Mesorhizobium opportunistum WSM2075: one gene and its partner. The protein of the gene in region 2 interacts with the protein of the main gene of each other region in a pairwise test. Links are inferred from orthologs where the notes say so. Each region holds a gene or a part of one and is shown on either strand. Other genes may lie near its edges.

The links.
Region 1: the proteins of recO (region 2) and recR interact in binary tests that used the Escherichia coli proteins (3 or more experiments, as listed by UniProt). The link is inferred for Mesorhizobium opportunistum WSM2075 from one-to-one orthologs.

Annotation. Positions count from the first base shown.
Region 1 is NC_015675.1:56,176-64,226, forward strand. The notes cover bases 2,372-5,141. They hold recR (recombination mediator RecR), read right to left. Parts: upstream 4,175-5,141; coding sequence 3,569-4,174; downstream 2,372-3,568. Other genes in these bases: MESOP_RS00265 (lytic murein transglycosylase), read right to left, coding at 2,372-3,402; MESOP_RS00275 (cell wall hydrolase), read right to left, coding at 4,256-5,141. Also shown: MESOP_RS00255 (ABC transporter permease), read right to left, coding at 1-209; MESOP_RS00260 (ABC transporter substrate-binding protein), read right to left, coding at 228-1,871; MESOP_RS35495 (hypothetical protein), read left to right, coding at 1,816-2,028; more of MESOP_RS00265, read right to left, coding at 2,125-2,371; more of MESOP_RS00275, read right to left, coding at 5,142-5,272; MESOP_RS00280 (hypothetical protein), read right to left, coding at 5,508-5,915; MESOP_RS00285 (YbaB/EbfC family nucleoid-associated protein), read right to left, coding at 5,935-6,258; MESOP_RS00290 (DNA polymerase III subunit gamma/tau), read right to left, coding at 6,300-8,051. UniProt on the Escherichia coli protein: May play a role in DNA repair. It seems to be involved in an RecBC-independent recombinational process of DNA repair. It may act with RecF and RecO.
Region 2 is NC_015675.1:5,414,575-5,422,731, forward strand. Bases 1,979-4,854 are described here. They hold recO (DNA repair protein RecO), read right to left. Parts: upstream 3,867-4,854; coding sequence 3,090-3,866; downstream 1,979-3,089. Other genes in these bases: MESOP_RS26245 (DUF2339 domain-containing protein), read right to left, coding at 1,979-2,480; MESOP_RS26250 (PaaI family thioesterase), read right to left, coding at 2,575-3,093; MESOP_RS26260 (porin), read right to left, coding at 3,998-4,854. Outside these bases: more of MESOP_RS26245, read right to left, coding at 1-1,978; more of MESOP_RS26260, read right to left, coding at 4,855-5,140; MESOP_RS26265 (CPBP family intramembrane glutamic endopeptidase), read left to right, coding at 5,886-6,689; MESOP_RS26270 (winged helix-turn-helix domain-containing tetratricopeptide repeat protein), read left to right, coding at 6,817-8,157. UniProt on the Escherichia coli protein: Involved in DNA repair and RecF pathway recombination.

The DNA of each region.
Region 1 (8,051 bases), 5.4 Mb from region 2 along the record:
CGGCGCGTGCGTTCGACGACATTGGCCGGCGCCCGGTCACCGAGCACCGCCAGCACCGGGTCGATCGGGATGACTCGGCCGATGAAGAAGGTCACCGCGAGAAGACCAAGATAGGTCGTCACCGCGATGACCAGGAAGCGGCCGAGCGACGACGCAAGTGCATAGGCGCGGGCGCCGCCGCGCCCGCCCTCGTTTTCAACTGCGCTCATGCTGCGCGTCCGCCGGCGTTATTCCTTGGAAACCGGCCCGACGAAGTTGGTGTCGAAGCTCGGGCCGAGCGCAAAGCCCTTGAGGTTCTTGCGCAGGCCAGCCACTTCCAGCTGCTGGTGGATGACGACGAAGGGGCTGGTGTCGAGGATCTTCTTCTCCAGATCCTTGTACATATCGGCGCGCTTGCCCGAATCCTTCTCCAGCAGGGCCGCTTCCGTCTGCTTGGTCAGATCCGGAATGTCCCAGGCGTTGCGCCAGGCCAATGTCTTGGACTTGCCTGCATCCGAATTGTCCGGGTTCGAGGCAAAGGTCTGGGCGTTGGAGTTCGGGTCGAAATAGTCCTGCCCCCACTGGCCGATATAGATGTCGTGGTTGCGGGCGCGGTACTTGGTCAGCGTCTGCTTGCCGTCGCCGGGGATGATCTCCAGCTTGATGCCGGCCTGGCCGAGCGTCTGCTGGATCGATTCCGCCATGCCGGTCGTCGGCTGGCCGGTGCGTACGTCCATGGTTACGCTGAAGCCGTCGGGCAGGCCTGCCTTGGCCAGCAACTCCTTGGCCTTGGCGACGTCGAGCTTGAACGGGTTCTCGTCCAGTTCACCGAGCACGCCCTTGGGCAGGAAGGTCTGATGGATTTCGCCGATGCCCTTGAGGATGGTCGAGCTCAGCGCATCGTAGTCGACGAGATATTTGAAGGCCTGGCGAACCTCTGGTTTGGCCAGATTCGGGTTCTTCTGGTTGAGGCTGATGTAGTAGACCGTGCCCTTCGGCGCGCTGGTTGTGGTGAGGTCGGCGTTCTTGGCGATCGCGTCGAGGTCGTTCGGCTCGAGATTGCGAGCGACGTCGATATCGCCGGCTTCGAGCGCCAGGCGCTGGGCCGAGCTTTCTTTCATGTTGCGGTAGATGACGCGGGCGAGCTTGGCCTTCTCGCCGTAATAATTGTCGTTGCGCTCCATGACGACGGCTTCGTTGGCGCGCCATTCACGCAGCTTGTAGGCGCCCGAACCGGCGTAGCCGGTCTTCAGCCAGGCATTGCCGAAGTCGTTGTCCCATTTGTAGTCGGCGCTCGGCGTGACCGCGGCGACATGTTCCTTGACCAGCTTGGCATCGACCACCGAAGCGACGGTTGCCGAGAGGCAGTTCAGCACGAAGCTCGGCGCATAAGCCTTGTCGACGGTGAACTGGAAGGTGGTGTCGTCGACCGCCTTGGCTTTTTCGGTGACGTTGTCGCCGCTGATGCCGAACTGGTCGATGATGAAGGCCGGGCTCTTGTCCAGCTTGACGGCGCGCTCGAACGAATAGGCGACATCGGCCGCGGTGATCGGGTTGCCGGAGGCGAACTTCAGGCCGGGCTTGAGCTTGAATGTGTAGGTGAGACCATCGTCCGAAACGGTCCAGCTCTCGGCGAGATCGGGCTTGACCTTGGAGGTGTCGCTGAGATCGAGACGGACCAGCAGATCGTAGGTGTTGCCGGTGACCTCGGCGGTCGACAGCTCGAACGCCTCGCCCGGATCCATGGAGATGATGTCGTCGATCGCGAAACCTTCGACCAGCGTATCTGCGGGCGTGACCGCACCTGCCGGCGCGCCGGCCAGAAGCAGCGCGGACATGGCGGCACCAGCAAGCAAGATGCGGGAGCGTAGAGCAAACTTTTCCATCATCATGGTGATTGTTCCCTGTTTTGTTGACCTGAGTTCCCGGCTCAGGGTTGCAGTATTCTTTTCGGGGCCGGCCATGGCCCTCTGCCCACTTACCGTCGTGGTTTTTGTCCAGTTGGTCAACACCATATTCGGCGACCTCGTGGCGAGCAACGCGCATTAATGCGACGGTTCATTGGACCAGAATGGCAGGCGGCAAGTCGACGCATATTCAGTCCAATCGGGCCCGCGTATCGAGAAAAATCTGCCAATTTCGGCGCTATTTCAGCGCGGTAACCAGGCCGGCGTCGGGAAAGCAGGTCGAGGCCTGTCCGTTCTTGGCCTGCCATTTGCCGATCGAACGGCGGGTCTTGAAGCCGGGCAGGCCGTCGGCGCTGCCGACGTCATAGCCCTTGGCCTCCAGGGTCCGCTGCAGTGCGGCTATGTCGGAGCGGTGGAGATCGCCGACCGGACCCCAGGCGCCGGAAAAATTGGAGTCGCCGTGGGCGATACGGTCGGCGCCGTGGCCGATGAACAGCGCGTAGAGGTCGCTGGTGTTGTATTCCTTCAGCACGTAGAAATTGGGCGTGGCGATGAAGGCAGGCCCACTGCGGCCGGCCGGCATGAGCAGGAAGCCCTCGGCCTTCAACTCGCTCGCCGGAAACGGCTTTTCGCCGACACGCTTGATGCCCAGCGCTACCCATTGCGAGATCTTCTTGCCCTGGTCGGGGCCTTCCAGCGAACAGGAGACCGTCTCGGGCACGGTCACCTCGAAACCCCAGCCACGGCCCTTCACCCAGCCATAGTGGACGAGATAGTTGGCGATCGAAGCAAGCACGTCCGGCGTCGAGTTCCAGATGTCGACGCGTCCGTCGCCGTCAAAATCCACGGCATGCTTCAGGAACGAGGTCGGCATGAATTGCGGCTGGCCGAGTGCGCCTGCCCAGGACGATTTCATCGCGCCGACCGGGGCAAGCCCGCGCTCGACGATTTCGAGCGCGGCCAAAAGCTCGGTGCGGAAGAAATCCTTCTTGGTCGACATGAAGGCCTTGGTGCCCAGCACCTCGAAGGCGTCGTAAGGCATCTTTGCCGCGCCGAAGCCGGTCTCGCGGCCCCAGATGGCCAGCAGGATTTCACCGGGCACGCCATAGCGTTTTTCGATCGCGGCAATCGTCTTGGCGTTGGCGGTTTCGCGCGCGCGTCCGCCCGCTGTGACGGCGCCAATGGTCTTCTCGGCGAAATAGGCACCGGGCGAGCCGAATTCGGCCTGATGCTGCTTCTGCGGCGTCTTCGGCTTCTCGCCTGGCATGACAAGGTCGGGCAGCTTCAGATTGGGTTTGATGCCGTCGAAGGCGGCGTCGAAGGTGCTTTTCGAGATGCCTTGGGCCTTGGCTTGCGGCCAGAGGTCGTTCTGCAGCCAAGCGCGGAACTGGTCGTCGATCTTGGCGGCGGAGGCTGGTGTGGAAAAGACGAGGAAGGCAAGTGCAGCCAGGAAAAATGCGAGACAGAACTGGCGAAGTCCACGCTCTGTGGCGCCCCCCTCTGGCCTGCCGGCCATCTCCCCCTCAAGGGGGGAGATCGGCAGCTTCAGCTCCGGCTCTCTTCTTGCAAAGTTGGAGATTAGTGAAGGTCGTGACGACAGCCGATCTCCCCCCTTGTGGGGGAGATGTCCGGCAGGACAGAGGGGGGCGCCGTAAGGTGCTGTCATTTCAGAACCACCCCCGTCAAAACGCCGTCCGCGACCTAAGTGCAGCCGCCAGCGTGCCTTCGTCGAGATAGTCGAGTTCGCCGCCGACCGGCACGCCATGCGCAAGGCGCGTCACCTTGATGTCGAAGCCGGACAGTTGGTCGGTGAGGTAGTGCGCGGTGGTCTGGCCCTCGACCGTGGCGTTGACGGCAAGGATGATTTCCTTGACCTCGCCGCCGGCGACGCGGTCGATCAGCGAGCGGATGTTGAGCTGGTCGGGGCCGACGCCGTCGAGCGGCGACAGCGTGCCGCCGAGCACATGATAGCGCACGTTCATCGCCGCTGCCCGCTCCAGCGCCCAGAGATCCGAGACGTCCTCGACGACGATCAAGGTGGTGGCGTCGCGGCGTGGATCGGTGCAGATCATGCAAGGATCCGAGGTGTCGACATTGCCGCAAGTGGAACAGATGCGCACCTTGTCGGCGGCTTCGCCCATGGCGGCGGCGAGTGGCGACAGGAGCTGCTCCTTCTTCTTGATCAGATGGAGAGCCGCACGCCTGGCCGAACGGGGGCCAAGACCCGGCACCTTGGCCAGGAGTTGGATCAGGCGTTCGATCTCGGGACCGGCGATTCGTTTCGACATCGCTCTGATCTAGGATTTTTCAGAGCGCTTTGGAACATCCCGCGGCAGCGCATGACGCCCCATGCTGCCATGCGACGCGGATCAGTTGGTTTCGAGCGGCCGGCCCTGGCTGACGATCATCGCGCCAATGGCGTCGGTGTTCTCGGGTGTCGACTGGAATCCCATCGACGCCTCTTGCGGTTCGCCCTGGACCGAACTGATGATTTTTTTGTTCAAGGTTCCGCCGAAACGGGCGGCATCCGGTTCTTCCATCGGCTCCTGCATGGCAACTGCCACCGGCTTCGATGCGACGCGGGCAGACTTCGCCGAGGGTGCCGCGGCCGCGGTCACGTAGGTCTGCTGGGCAGGGGCAGTGGCCATCTTGAACGGGCGCGCCGGTTCGACTGCCGCAGTCACATAGGCCTGTTGTGTTGGGGCCTGTTGTGTTGGGGCCTGCTGCTGTGCCGGGGCGTTGCGAACAAGCTTCCTGTCCGAGCGAACCGGCTCCGCCGAGGCAACCATCGTGACCGGGACGGCCGGCTTTTCTGTCTCCACCGAGGCAACCATCGGCTCATCGGGCAGCGGCTGCCAGTTGCGGCCACGTTTCTCGTAGAAGGCGTTGCCGCCGGCAACCATGGTGTAGTGCATGTTCTTGTAGGGGAAGCGCAGGCCGGCGGTATGGAAATACATGGTGTTCTTGAGCTTGGCCTTGCGCTCGCCCTTGAGCACGGCGTCGGCGGCTTCCTCGACATCGGGCATTGCGCGCGAATTCATCGGCCTTGTCATGACGCCGGGCGCGAACTGTCCAGGCTCGCCCACCACCTGGCAAATGGTGCTGCCATGGTTGCCGGAGCGCAGCCGGTTCATCACCACGGTGCCGACGGCGATCATGCCGTCGCGGCTCGAGCGGTTGGATTCGAAGAACATCGCCCTTTCCAGGCATTCCCTGTCCTTCGGCGTGTGGCTGTAGGCGCGCGAACTGAGGAAACTCGGCGTGATGGCGTCAGTCAGGCTGGCAACGGACATGCCGTGCGACGTGGTCTGGCTGCATGCAGCCAAGAACAGCGGAGAGGTAACGACGCCGAGCAACAGCGGCGCCTTCCATCGCGTGACAATCAACAGGTAACCCTCTCACTTCACTTCGATGCCCGCCCCCAGGCTGCGGCAAGAATGAGACACTTTCGGGCAAAATGATGGCCAAAACGTTATTAGCAGGGTACTGTTGCATAATTAGCACAATTTCTTGGCTTTTCAGATAGATCGAGCCATCGTTTCACAAAACCGATGACCGCTTTCTCTCTGTTTCGCCGCAATTCGGAAGGGGAAATCCGAATCACGCTCTTCCTGAACCGCTCTATCGTCCTGCCGCCGCCACGGCCGGCTGGCCGGGCTCGAGTTCCTCGACTTTCTCAGAAAACAGGCCGCGTGCGAGGAAGAGCCTACGAGCGTTCCTGGCCGCCGGCGCGATCCTTCCCGGCCAGTCGCTGTGGATGAATTCGGCCTTGGTGAAGTCGGGATTTGTTTCGGAGGCCGCCTCGAGGAATTCGGCGATCTCCAGCACGACCGCGCGCTCCTCCCTGGAAAGCGCCGACGTGCCGGCCTCGATCGACGGGCGGTGGACGAAGTCCTCGAACAGATAGAAGTAGCCCTTGATGCCGACGAGATCGACGCCCGCGTCGCAATCGGCGAGGATTTCCAGGATCTCGTAGATCCTGTTGCGGATACGCTGCTCGATCAGTCTTTCGGACGGCTCATCGGTCATGGAGCTGCGGCCGCCGGACCTAGAACGGCAGTTTCATTCCCGGCGGAATCGGCAGGCCGGCGGTCAGCGCCTTGGTCTTTTCCTGCATGATCTGCTCGACCTTGACCCTGGCGTCATTGTGCGCGGCGAGCAGCAGGTCCTCGAGGACTTCGACATCGTCCTCCTTGAACAGCGACGGATCGATCTTCAGCGACTTCATCTCGAATTTCCCGGTCAGGGTGACGCTTACCAGGCCGCCGCCGGACTGGCCGGCGGCTTCGACCGTGGCAATCTCGTCCTGCATGGCCTGGAACTTGGCCTGCATTTCCTTTGCCTTGCCCATCAGGCCGAGAAGATCTTTCATGGTCCGATCCTTGTTCTTGGTTGGTCGGGGTTCTTGGTTTGTCAGGCGTCGTCGTCATCCGCCGGCGGTTCGACCGGCACTTCGGCTTGGTCCGCGTCCGCTTCCGGCGCGTCGGGAATGCGCACGTCGATGATCTTGGCACCGGGAAAGCGCGCCAATATGGCAGCCACGGCCGGATCGCTCTTGGCATCGAGGAAAGCGTTCTCGCGCCTGGTCGATTCCATTTCGGCCAGCGTCTGTCCGCCCTCTTCCTTCGACAACGAGACGAGCCAGTTGCGGCCGGTCCAGGCGCGCAATTTCATCGTCAGGTCGTTGAGCAGCATCTTGGGCGCATCGTCGGTCAGGCTGACGTCGATACGGCCGGGCTCGATGCGCACGAGGCGAATGCAGCGCTTGACCAGCACCTTGAAGGCGATGTCGCGCTGCGCATCGGCAAGCGCAACGATGTCGGCGAGCGATTTCAGCGGTACCGGCTGCGCCTCCGGCGCCGGCGGCGGAGGTGCTACGAAGGCGACCGGCGCAGGGGTGGCCTCGACCAGCCGCATGGTCTGTGCGCCGCCCTGCCCGGATGGCATGCGGGTCTGCGCGACCGCGCTGGCGCCGCCGCCATTGCCGGGACCCGCGGGCACCCCATTCGGGCGCGGCGCGCCATTTTGAACCGGAGAAGCGCCCTCGAGCGATCGCAGCGCCTCGTCCAGTGTCGGCAGGTCGGCGGCATGGGCCAGCCGGATCAGCACCATTTCGGCGGCGCTGACCGGCCGGTTGGAGGACTGCACCTCGGGAATGCCCTTGAGCAGCATCTGCCATGTCCGCGACAGCACCCTGACCGACAGCGCCCGGGCGAAGTCGGCGCCACGCTGCCGCTCGTCCTGCGACAGCGAGGCGTCGTCCATGGCGGTCGGCACGAACCGCAACCGGGTGACCAGATGGTTGAACTCGGCAAGATCGGTCAGCACGGCGGCCGGATCGGCGCCGGTGTCGTATTGCGCGCGGAATTCGGCCAGGACCGCCGCCACATCGCCTTTCATCACATGTTCGAACAGATCGACGATGCGGGCGCGATCGGCGAGGCCCAGCATGGCCCGTACCGCTTCGGCGCTGACGGAGCCGGCGCCATGGGCGATCGCCTGGTCGAGGATGGAGAGCGAATCGCGGGCCGAACCCTCGGCGGCGCGGGCGATCATCGCCAGCGCGTCGTCGTCGACCGAAATGCCTTCCTTGCCGGCAATCGAGGAGAGATGCGCGACCAGCGCGCCGGCATCGATGCGCCTCAGGTCAAAACGCTGGCAGCGCGACAGGACGGTGATCGGAACTTTGCGGATTTCGGTGGTGGCGAAGATGAATTTCACGTGCGGAGGTGGTTCCTCCAGCGTCTTCAAAAGGCCGTTAAAGGCCTGTGTCGACAGCATGTGCACTTCGTCGATGATGTAGACCTTGTAGCGGGCCGAGACCGGCGCATAGCGCACGCGTTCGATGATGTCCCTTATGTCGTCGATGCCGGTGTGCGAGGCGGCGTCCATCTCGATGACGTCGACATGGCGGCCTTCCATGATCGCTTGGCAATGCTCGCCGAGCACGGCAAGGTCGACCGAGGGCTGATCAACGGTGGCGGTCTTGTAATTGAGCGCCCGCGCCAGAATGCGCGCAGTGGTGGTCTTGCCGACACCGCGCACGCCTGTCAGCATCCACGCCTGGGCGATGCGGCCGGTGGCAAAGGCGTTGGTGAGGGTGCGCACCATCGGCTCCTGGCCGACGAGCTCGGAGAAGTTCGAGGGACGGTACTTGCGCGCCAG
Region 2 (8,157 bases):
AATTGGCCAAGCCCGCTCCACAGGCCGATGAACTCGCCCTTGAACAGGCGCCTCACCGACAGCGTGGCATAGGCAAAGGCAAGCAGCGCCGCCACCAGCGCCAACATCTGCGCATACCATTTCGGCCGCTTGTCCCTGGCGTAAAGCGCCAGCCCGCCGGCGGCGACCGCCGGCAGGAGATAGGCGAGGAACAACAGGTTGAACACCGGGATCCGGCCTGTCGATTCGTCCGTGAACAGCGGATTCAGCACCACGAAATGCCTGACAACGATGAAGGCGACCGAGACCACACCGGCGGCCATCGAACCATAGCGCAGCACCGAACTTGGCGAGCGCATGTCGATGGCGACCAGGATGGCGCCGGCGCCGATCGCGATCAGCGTGTAGATCGCCTGTTCGGCGAGCGTCATGGCACCCGTGTCGATCACGCCGCCATGCATGGCGTGACGCACCAGCATGGCAACGGCTAGCAGCGCAAACAGCGCCGCGGCCGCTTCCATGGCGAGGCGTGGCCGGCCATCGGTGGTGCGGGCGAGTTGCCAGGCGGCGAAGCCGAAGGCCAGCGCCGGTATCCCGTAACCCGGCAGCAGCCAGTTGAACACCGGTGTGGTGGAGAGGAATCCAGCGCCGACGATTGTCGGATCGAAGGCGACGCGGCCGAGCACCGCGATCACGGCGCCGACAGAAATCCAGCCGAGCGCCGGATAAGAACGCCAGCGTGTCGCCAGCGCCGGTATGATGGCCGCGGCACCCAGCAACATGGTGGTCCAGCCCGAGCCGAAAGCCATGTGCAGCATCAGGAGGCCGGCGATTGCCGCGCCGCCGAGGGCAAATGATACGGCCATTCCGCCCTTGAGCGGCGGCGCTTCGGCCCTTGCGATCCACTCGCCGCCGGCGGCGAAAATCACCACCAGCAATGCCGCGATGGCGGCGTAAACAAAGTCGCGGTCGAGATTGCCGAAGGTGAACCAGAGCGCCAGCAGGATGACCAGCGGCACGATGACGGCCCATGCCGCCCAGGAGGCGGACCGCGGCCAGGAGGAGGCCGCGAACTTCCAGGCTGCCCAGAGACCGGCGCCAATGAAGACCAGGCCCAGCGCGATGCCGATGCGCCATGTCAGCGCGTTGGAGGTTGCAAGCGGCAGTCCATCGACACCAAGAGCGCCGCCCGAAAAATCGGAAGCGATCGAGGTCGGCGGGATGATGCCGAGATAGATCAGCACCGTCGCCAATCCGGCGGCGAAAAGCAGGGGCAGCGCCAGCGGTCGATAGACCGCGACGGCCACCATCGCGGCAAGCAGCACTGCCGCCGGCAACGCATCGCCGGCGGCGGCGAAGACCGGGTCGACCGACAGGCCCAGCGCCGAGAATGCGACGAACAGCCCAGGCACGATCGACGGCCAGTCGAAAGCCCTCGCCGGTCCGGTCTCGTCGCCACGACGGCCGAGCCAGACAAAAGCGAGCACGGCGAGCGTGGCCGCATTGATGAACAGGATGACGGAGAGGTTCGCCCCCGGTGCGTCGGTCATGTAGAGGATGGTCCAGATGCCGGTGCCGAAAAAGGCCGCCGCCATCAGCAGCTTCCAATCGCGCATGCGGGCGATGACGCCGGTGGCGGCAAGCACGATCGCCAGATAGCCGAACAGCGCCCAGGGATTGGGCGCCTGCGAGGCGATCAGCACCGGCGTCACCATGGCGCCGACAAGACCGATGCCCGCCAGCGCCTGGCCGTGGACGAGAGCGGCCGCGATGGTCGCCACGCCGATGGCGCCGAGCAACGTGAAGGCGAGCGCCGGCCCGATGAAACCGTAAATGCCATGGGCGGCGTAGACGGTGCCGAACAGGATGAAGGCACCCGCCGCTGTCAGGATTGCCGGAATGTAGGCGCCCGCGGCGCCTTGCACGGGCATCTTGAAGCCGGTGCGGCGGATGAACTCGCCGCCCGCGACCAGCACCAGCCCGAGCACCGCGGCCATGGTGAGCCGCACGCCGGGACCGAAAATGCCGGCCTCGATGGTGTAGCGGATCAGGAACAACCCGCCCAGCGCCAGCGCGATGCCGCCCACCCAGACCGCCCAGCGGGTGCCGAGCGCCGTTTCGACATCGGATTGGCGGGCGGCTTTCGGCGTTGTGGCAGGTTCGGTGGGCTTCGTTGCCTTCGGCTCGCCCGCGGTCCATGGCCCGGACATGATCTCGTCGGACGGAGCTTCCGCTTCTGCAGCGGGCATCGGTGCGGCGGTCGGCTCGCTCACTGCTGCTGGAGCTAGATCCGCCGCTGCCGCCGGCACCGGCGCCGCGTCCTCCTTGCCATGGGTGGCCGCCAGTTCGTACGGCTTGACCGCTGGTGGCACGGCGCCTGAAAGGACAAGGCTGCGCAACGCACCAAGTTCGCGCTCGATCAGGCCGATGCGGCCTTGCTGGCGCGAAATGATGACGAACAAGGCGATGATGGCGACAAGGCCGATCAGGCTCTCAAACATGGCGGTTCCCCCAAACCAGGCCAGTTTTCACTGACGTTTCGTCTCACTGACATTCAAATACGGCGGCTAGGCGGCAACTGGACGGCTGGAAAACTCAACGTGCCGCCAGATTGGCGGCTGGAAATATGGAACATGTCTCGGTGCCGAAAGCCAGCAGCTTGCCGCCGGCATCCTTCAGCGTCGCTTCCGAAACGGCAAGCGTACGGCCTTTGTGGACCACCTTGCCTTCGCAGACCACCTCGCCGGTCCTGGGCGTGATCGGCCGTGTCAGATTGACCTTGAATTCCGCGGTCGTATAGGCCTCGCCCTTTTCGAGCAGTGTCTGCACGGCGCAGGCCAAAGCCGAATCGAGAAGCGTCGCCGCCCAGCCGCCATGCACGCTGCCCAGCGGATTGAGGTGACGCTCGCCCGGCATGCCGTGAAAAACAGCGCGCCCTTCCGAGACTTCGGTGAGGGTGAAATTCAGCTGAAATGAGATCGGCGGCGCCGGATATTTGCCATCGACGATGCGCTGCAGCAATTCCAGGCCGGTATATTCCAGGATGTCGGCGTGCGGGATCGTGCCCAAGCCGAGCGGCGAGACGCGGCCCGGATAGAGTTCAACCTCGCTCATGTGATGATTTCTCTGGCGGCATTCTCTCCGGCAATGGTCTTGCGCGCTGCATGATGCTTGCGCAGTGCGGCAAGAAAGCCGAGGCGGGCATCCGGCTGCTCGATGGCGCGCGGCTCATAGACGTGGCGGGTGAAGAAGAAGCCGGTGAGCCGGAAGGCGTCCTCGACAGCTCCGGGATCCGCGCGCAGGCCGGAACCGCGCTGCAGAAACGCCGGCAGCGCCAGCATCTTGTCGCGCCACGGCAAGCCTGCTTCACGCGACACCGCGCGCCCCGACTTCGGCGAGACATAGGCGAGGTCCTGTTGCGTGCCGGTGGCGGCGCAGCGGCTGAGATCGAGGCCGAAGCCGAGTTCATCGAGGATCAGAAGCTCGAAGCGTGCCACCAGTTCGCCGGCGGCATCGGCGTCGTCGAGATGGACGATCATCACCGAAAGCGCTTCGTAAAGGCCGCCATGGGCGTCGCGCTCCGGCAGCAGACGCAGATGCGCCGCCATGGTCTGCAGCCCGTAGACGGCGATGGCGCTGTCCATGAGCCGGGCGGCATTCATCTCGATCGGCTCGGCCTGGAAGGTGCCGAGATGCTCGTCAAGGCGTGCCCGCCACAAGAGATCGACGCGATTGCCCGGCTGCAGGACAGGCTGCTGTTTGCGCGAACGGCCGCCGCGAACGAGACCGAGATGGCGGCCATGCGTGCGCGTCATCACCTCGAGAATGGCGCTGGTTTCGCCATGCTTGCGGGTGCCGAGAATGATTCCCTCGTCGCGCCATTCCATTTCTAGAGCTTTTCACCGATCGGGTGGCGAAATCAAGGTATGGGCTTGCGCTGGGACCGACTCTTGCAACAGCACATAAAAAACCGCCCGCAGCAAATGCTGCGGGCGGCCTGGTAAGGTCAGTCGATCGATTAGAAATTGCGCTGGAAGCGGACGATACCGCCAACGCTGTCCTTCTTGTCGGCCTTGGACCAGTTGCCGTAGAGGGAGGGATTGCCGTAATTGCCGTAGTGGTCCCAGTCGACTTCGGTCGTGACCGTGAAGCCCGGGACGATGGTGTAGGCGACGTTCGCGGCGAGAGCGTAGTTCTTGTCGTCATCAGCCGAAGCCTGGACGTTGAACGCGGTCTTCTCGTTGAACTTGTAGGTGCCGCCACCCCAGACAGCCCAGTTGCCACCCCAGGGCTTGTATTGGGTGCGGCCGCTTGGAGCCCAGACATCGCTGTTGTCTGTCGTGCCATAGCCGCCCATGACGAACAGCGACAGTTCCTTGGTGACGTTGACGTCCAAACGGACCTTGCCGGCGACTTCCTCGTAGTTGCTGTCATAGGCGACGACGCCGGTGATCGCACCCCAATCGGCCTTGTACTTCAAACCGCCGACGACGTGCGGAACATAGCTGTCGATCGTGTTGACGCCAGTGCCTTCTTCGAGCGAGATCACACCCGTGAAGCCGCTGCCCGCGTCGAAGTAGTACTGGACAACGTTGGTGTCCTTGATGCCATACGGGATAATCGTGTCCTGGATGACGTTGCCGGCATAACCGATGAACTGGTCGTATGCCGTTTCATCCTTGCCGACGCGCAGGCCACCGAGCTGGATCCAGGCGAAGTTGAGAGTGGTGGTCTTGTTGCCAGCTTGCCAGCCAGTGCCGTCACCTGAATAGTCGCCGGAGGAGTTGCCGAACTGGAAGCGAGTCTCGGTAAAAGTCTTCAACGTGCCGAGCTCGGTTTCCTGGCCGGTATAAGTCCTCAACGTGAAACGCATGTTCTTATAGTAGGTGTCGTGCCTATCGCCGTCCATGTGATCGGCAACGTTATTGACGCCATCCAGCGTACCGGAATCGCCGACGCCCATGTCGTAGCGGAGATAGCCGCCGATGCGCAGGCAGGTCTCGGTGCCCGGGATATAGAAGTAGCCGGCGCCGTAGACGTCGCAGATCTTGACGTATTCGGCCGGTTCCGGCTCGGCGACGACGACAGCGTCCGCGGCGCGCGCGCCGGACACCGCGACCAGTGCCGCGGCTGAGCCGAGAAGAAGGCTCTTGATATTCATTTTCTGACCTCTCCAGTCAAAGTTAAAAATGGCTTCGGATTTGTGGCTGGCGGATATGTTTTCCCGCCTCATCCCCACAACGAAAAAGGCTCGCACCGCGTCCCCTTTTCGCGGCGAACATACCCATCAATCGTCCGCCTTCAATGACGGTTTTGGAAATAACGTCGATTCCGTGAACAGAATAATCCTGTGTTGCACAAATAACACTTGCCATTTTAGCGAATGGCACAATTGGAACAACGTCATATATTCAATATATACACGAATAATTTCCCGGCTAAATAGGTGTATATGCATGGCATCACTACAAAACGCTGGAACTCGCGAGGCCATACCTGTTCCAAATTACAAATACGCAGCTGTTTTTTTGCCCGACGCATCGCCAGGCGACATTCGTCCCTTGGCAACGCCGACGGCCCTGGCATCCGCGGCGATACGGTCGGGAGGCCGTCCGGCAAGACTGTGAGATGGCGCCAATCGGGACGCGGTGCCCGGTAGCAGTCCGTGGCCGGCCTCCACATCGGCTCCGCCCCGGCTGCCGAGCAAATAGGCCAGCCCTTCAGAAATATCGGAAATCTTTCAGAAACTGCTCGGGATTTTTGGCGGCACAAGAAGCAATAAGGGCAGGTCGGCCAGAGCGGTCGATCAACGGCCGGACACATTCGGCTCGTCTCCAGATGCAGGTCGACCGATCGGGCAGCCCGGCGACTTCTCCTGACCAATCTGCCCGTCGAGAGGACCTGACATGATTTCCCTCCTGAGCATGGTGCGAAGGCACCAGCTGACCACCTTCTTTTCACTGGCGCTTGGCCTGACCTGGCTGGGCTTCATCCCGTTCTGGCTGTCGAATGGCGACAGTATTCCCTGGTTTACGTTTGGCCCGATGGCCGCCGGCTTCATCGTCGCCTCTCTTTCCGGAGGTTGGACTTCAGTCAAGGCGATCCTCGCCTCGATGGTAAAGTGGCGGGTGCATCCGACATGGTACCTAGTGGCCTTCGGCCTGCCGTTCGCAACACAGCTGACTTCCATCATGATCAATCCGCTATTTGGCGCCGCAGCACCAGCCTGGGCTAATATTCCGGCGTTTTCCGAGATGGTGCCGATCATCGCGCTCTACGCCATCTTCAGCGGCCCGCTCGGAGAGGAGCCCGGTTGGCGGGGCTTTGCGACATCACGTCTGCTCGCCAGTCATTCGGCGCTGGCCGGCAGCCTGATCCTCGGCGTGATCTGGGCAGTCTGGCACTTTCCGCTTGGGCTGGTCGGCGACCTCAGCCTGTACGGCACGATCAATGTCTTGCTGGCTGCCGTGGTCTTCACATGGCTCTACCAGAATACCGGCAGCGTGCTTCTCGCCTTCATCATGCACTTCACCCACCAGAACAGCGTGCGCTTCCTGGGCCAGGTGTTCACGGGCGGGGACTACGTGCAGCAGCAATGGCTCGGTGTCGGCATTTGGGCAGTCATCGCGGTCATCATCGTCGCCCACTATGGCACGGAAAGTTTCGTGCGCAGGCCAAAGACGCGGTTTGCCGTCGCCGGCACAGTCTAACCCAACGCAATTGTCGCGGCGCCCGAAGCCAGGCGCTGCGTCTTTCTGGCGATGAAAGTGCACTGGCCCTTGACCCAGCCCGCTCGCCGTAGGCCAATGCCGGCATGGCTTCAGGAGCGGGCCTTTGATGGCGGTCTCGGCCACCGGTCAGGTTTTTCAATTCGGCGGTTTTACGCTCGATCTGGGCAAAGGCACGCTCAGCCGTGCCGACCAGCCGGCCTTCCTGCGCCCGAAAGCCTACGCGTTGCTGACCCACCTTGCCTGCCACATCGGCCGCGTGGTGCCGAAATCGGAGCTGATGGATACGGTCTGGCCTGGAGTTTTCGTCACCGAGGATTCGCTGACGCAGTCGGTGCGCGAAATTCGTAAGGTGCTGGGCGAGGAACGGGTGCGGACGGTGTCGAAACGCGGCTACATGTTGGTGCCGGAGACGGAAGCAGTACCCGAATCCGGCGCACAGCCAATCGTGGCGGTGCTGAGATTTCGCAACGACGGCGCGGATCCAGCCAATCAGGAGATTGTCGACGGTTTTGCAGAAGACATCATCAATGGCCTTGCCCGCTTCGGCACGGTGACAGTGCTGGCGCGCAATTCGAGCTTTTCGTTCGCCTCCCATTCGCCCGCCGAGTGGCCAGCCATCCGCTCGCGAATCGGCGCCGATTATCTCGTTGAAGGCTCGGTGCGGCGACAAGCGGAGCGCATCATCGCCGCGGTCAGTCTGATCGATGCCGCCAATTCAGCGCAGCTCTGGGGCGATCGCTACCAGGCCGAGGCTGCCGGGCTGTTCACGATCCAGCAGGACATCGTCGAGCAGATCGTCGGTCGGCTGGTGGTCAAGGTCAGCAATGCCGGACTGACGCGCGCCTCGCGGCGGCCGGTGACCAGCCTCGCCTCCTATGAGTTGGTATTGCGCGGCGTCGCCTTGATGCGCGACCCGGCGCAAAGCGACCTGAAGGCAGCTGCGGCACTGTTCGAGGCGGCGATCTCGAAGGATCCTTCCTATGGCCTCGCCCACACGTATTTGGCGCTGTCCTATGTGCTGAACAGCGAATTCGGACCTACCAGCAGTTCCGTGCTGGCAAAAGCCCGCGATCTTGCGGAAAGGGGTATCGCGCTGTCTCCCGACCAGGCGACGGCGCACCGCATTCAGTCGCTGGTCCGGCTCAGCATGCGCGACCATCAGGCCGCCGAGCATCATTTGCAGATCGCGCTCGAGCTTAATCCTGGCGACGCCGAATGCATCGAGCAGATGGGCCATCTTCTGACGATGCGCGGCCGACCGCTCGAGGCGCTCAGCTGGCTGGCGCGCGCCATCAGGATCGACCCGCTCAATCCTCACTGGTACCAATACGATCGATCGCTGGCGCTCTACATGCTGGGCGAATACCGGCCGGCCGCGGAGGCATTGGAACTTGCGACGCGGCCAACGCCGTGGATCCGCACGCGCCTGGCCGCCTGCTATGCGCAA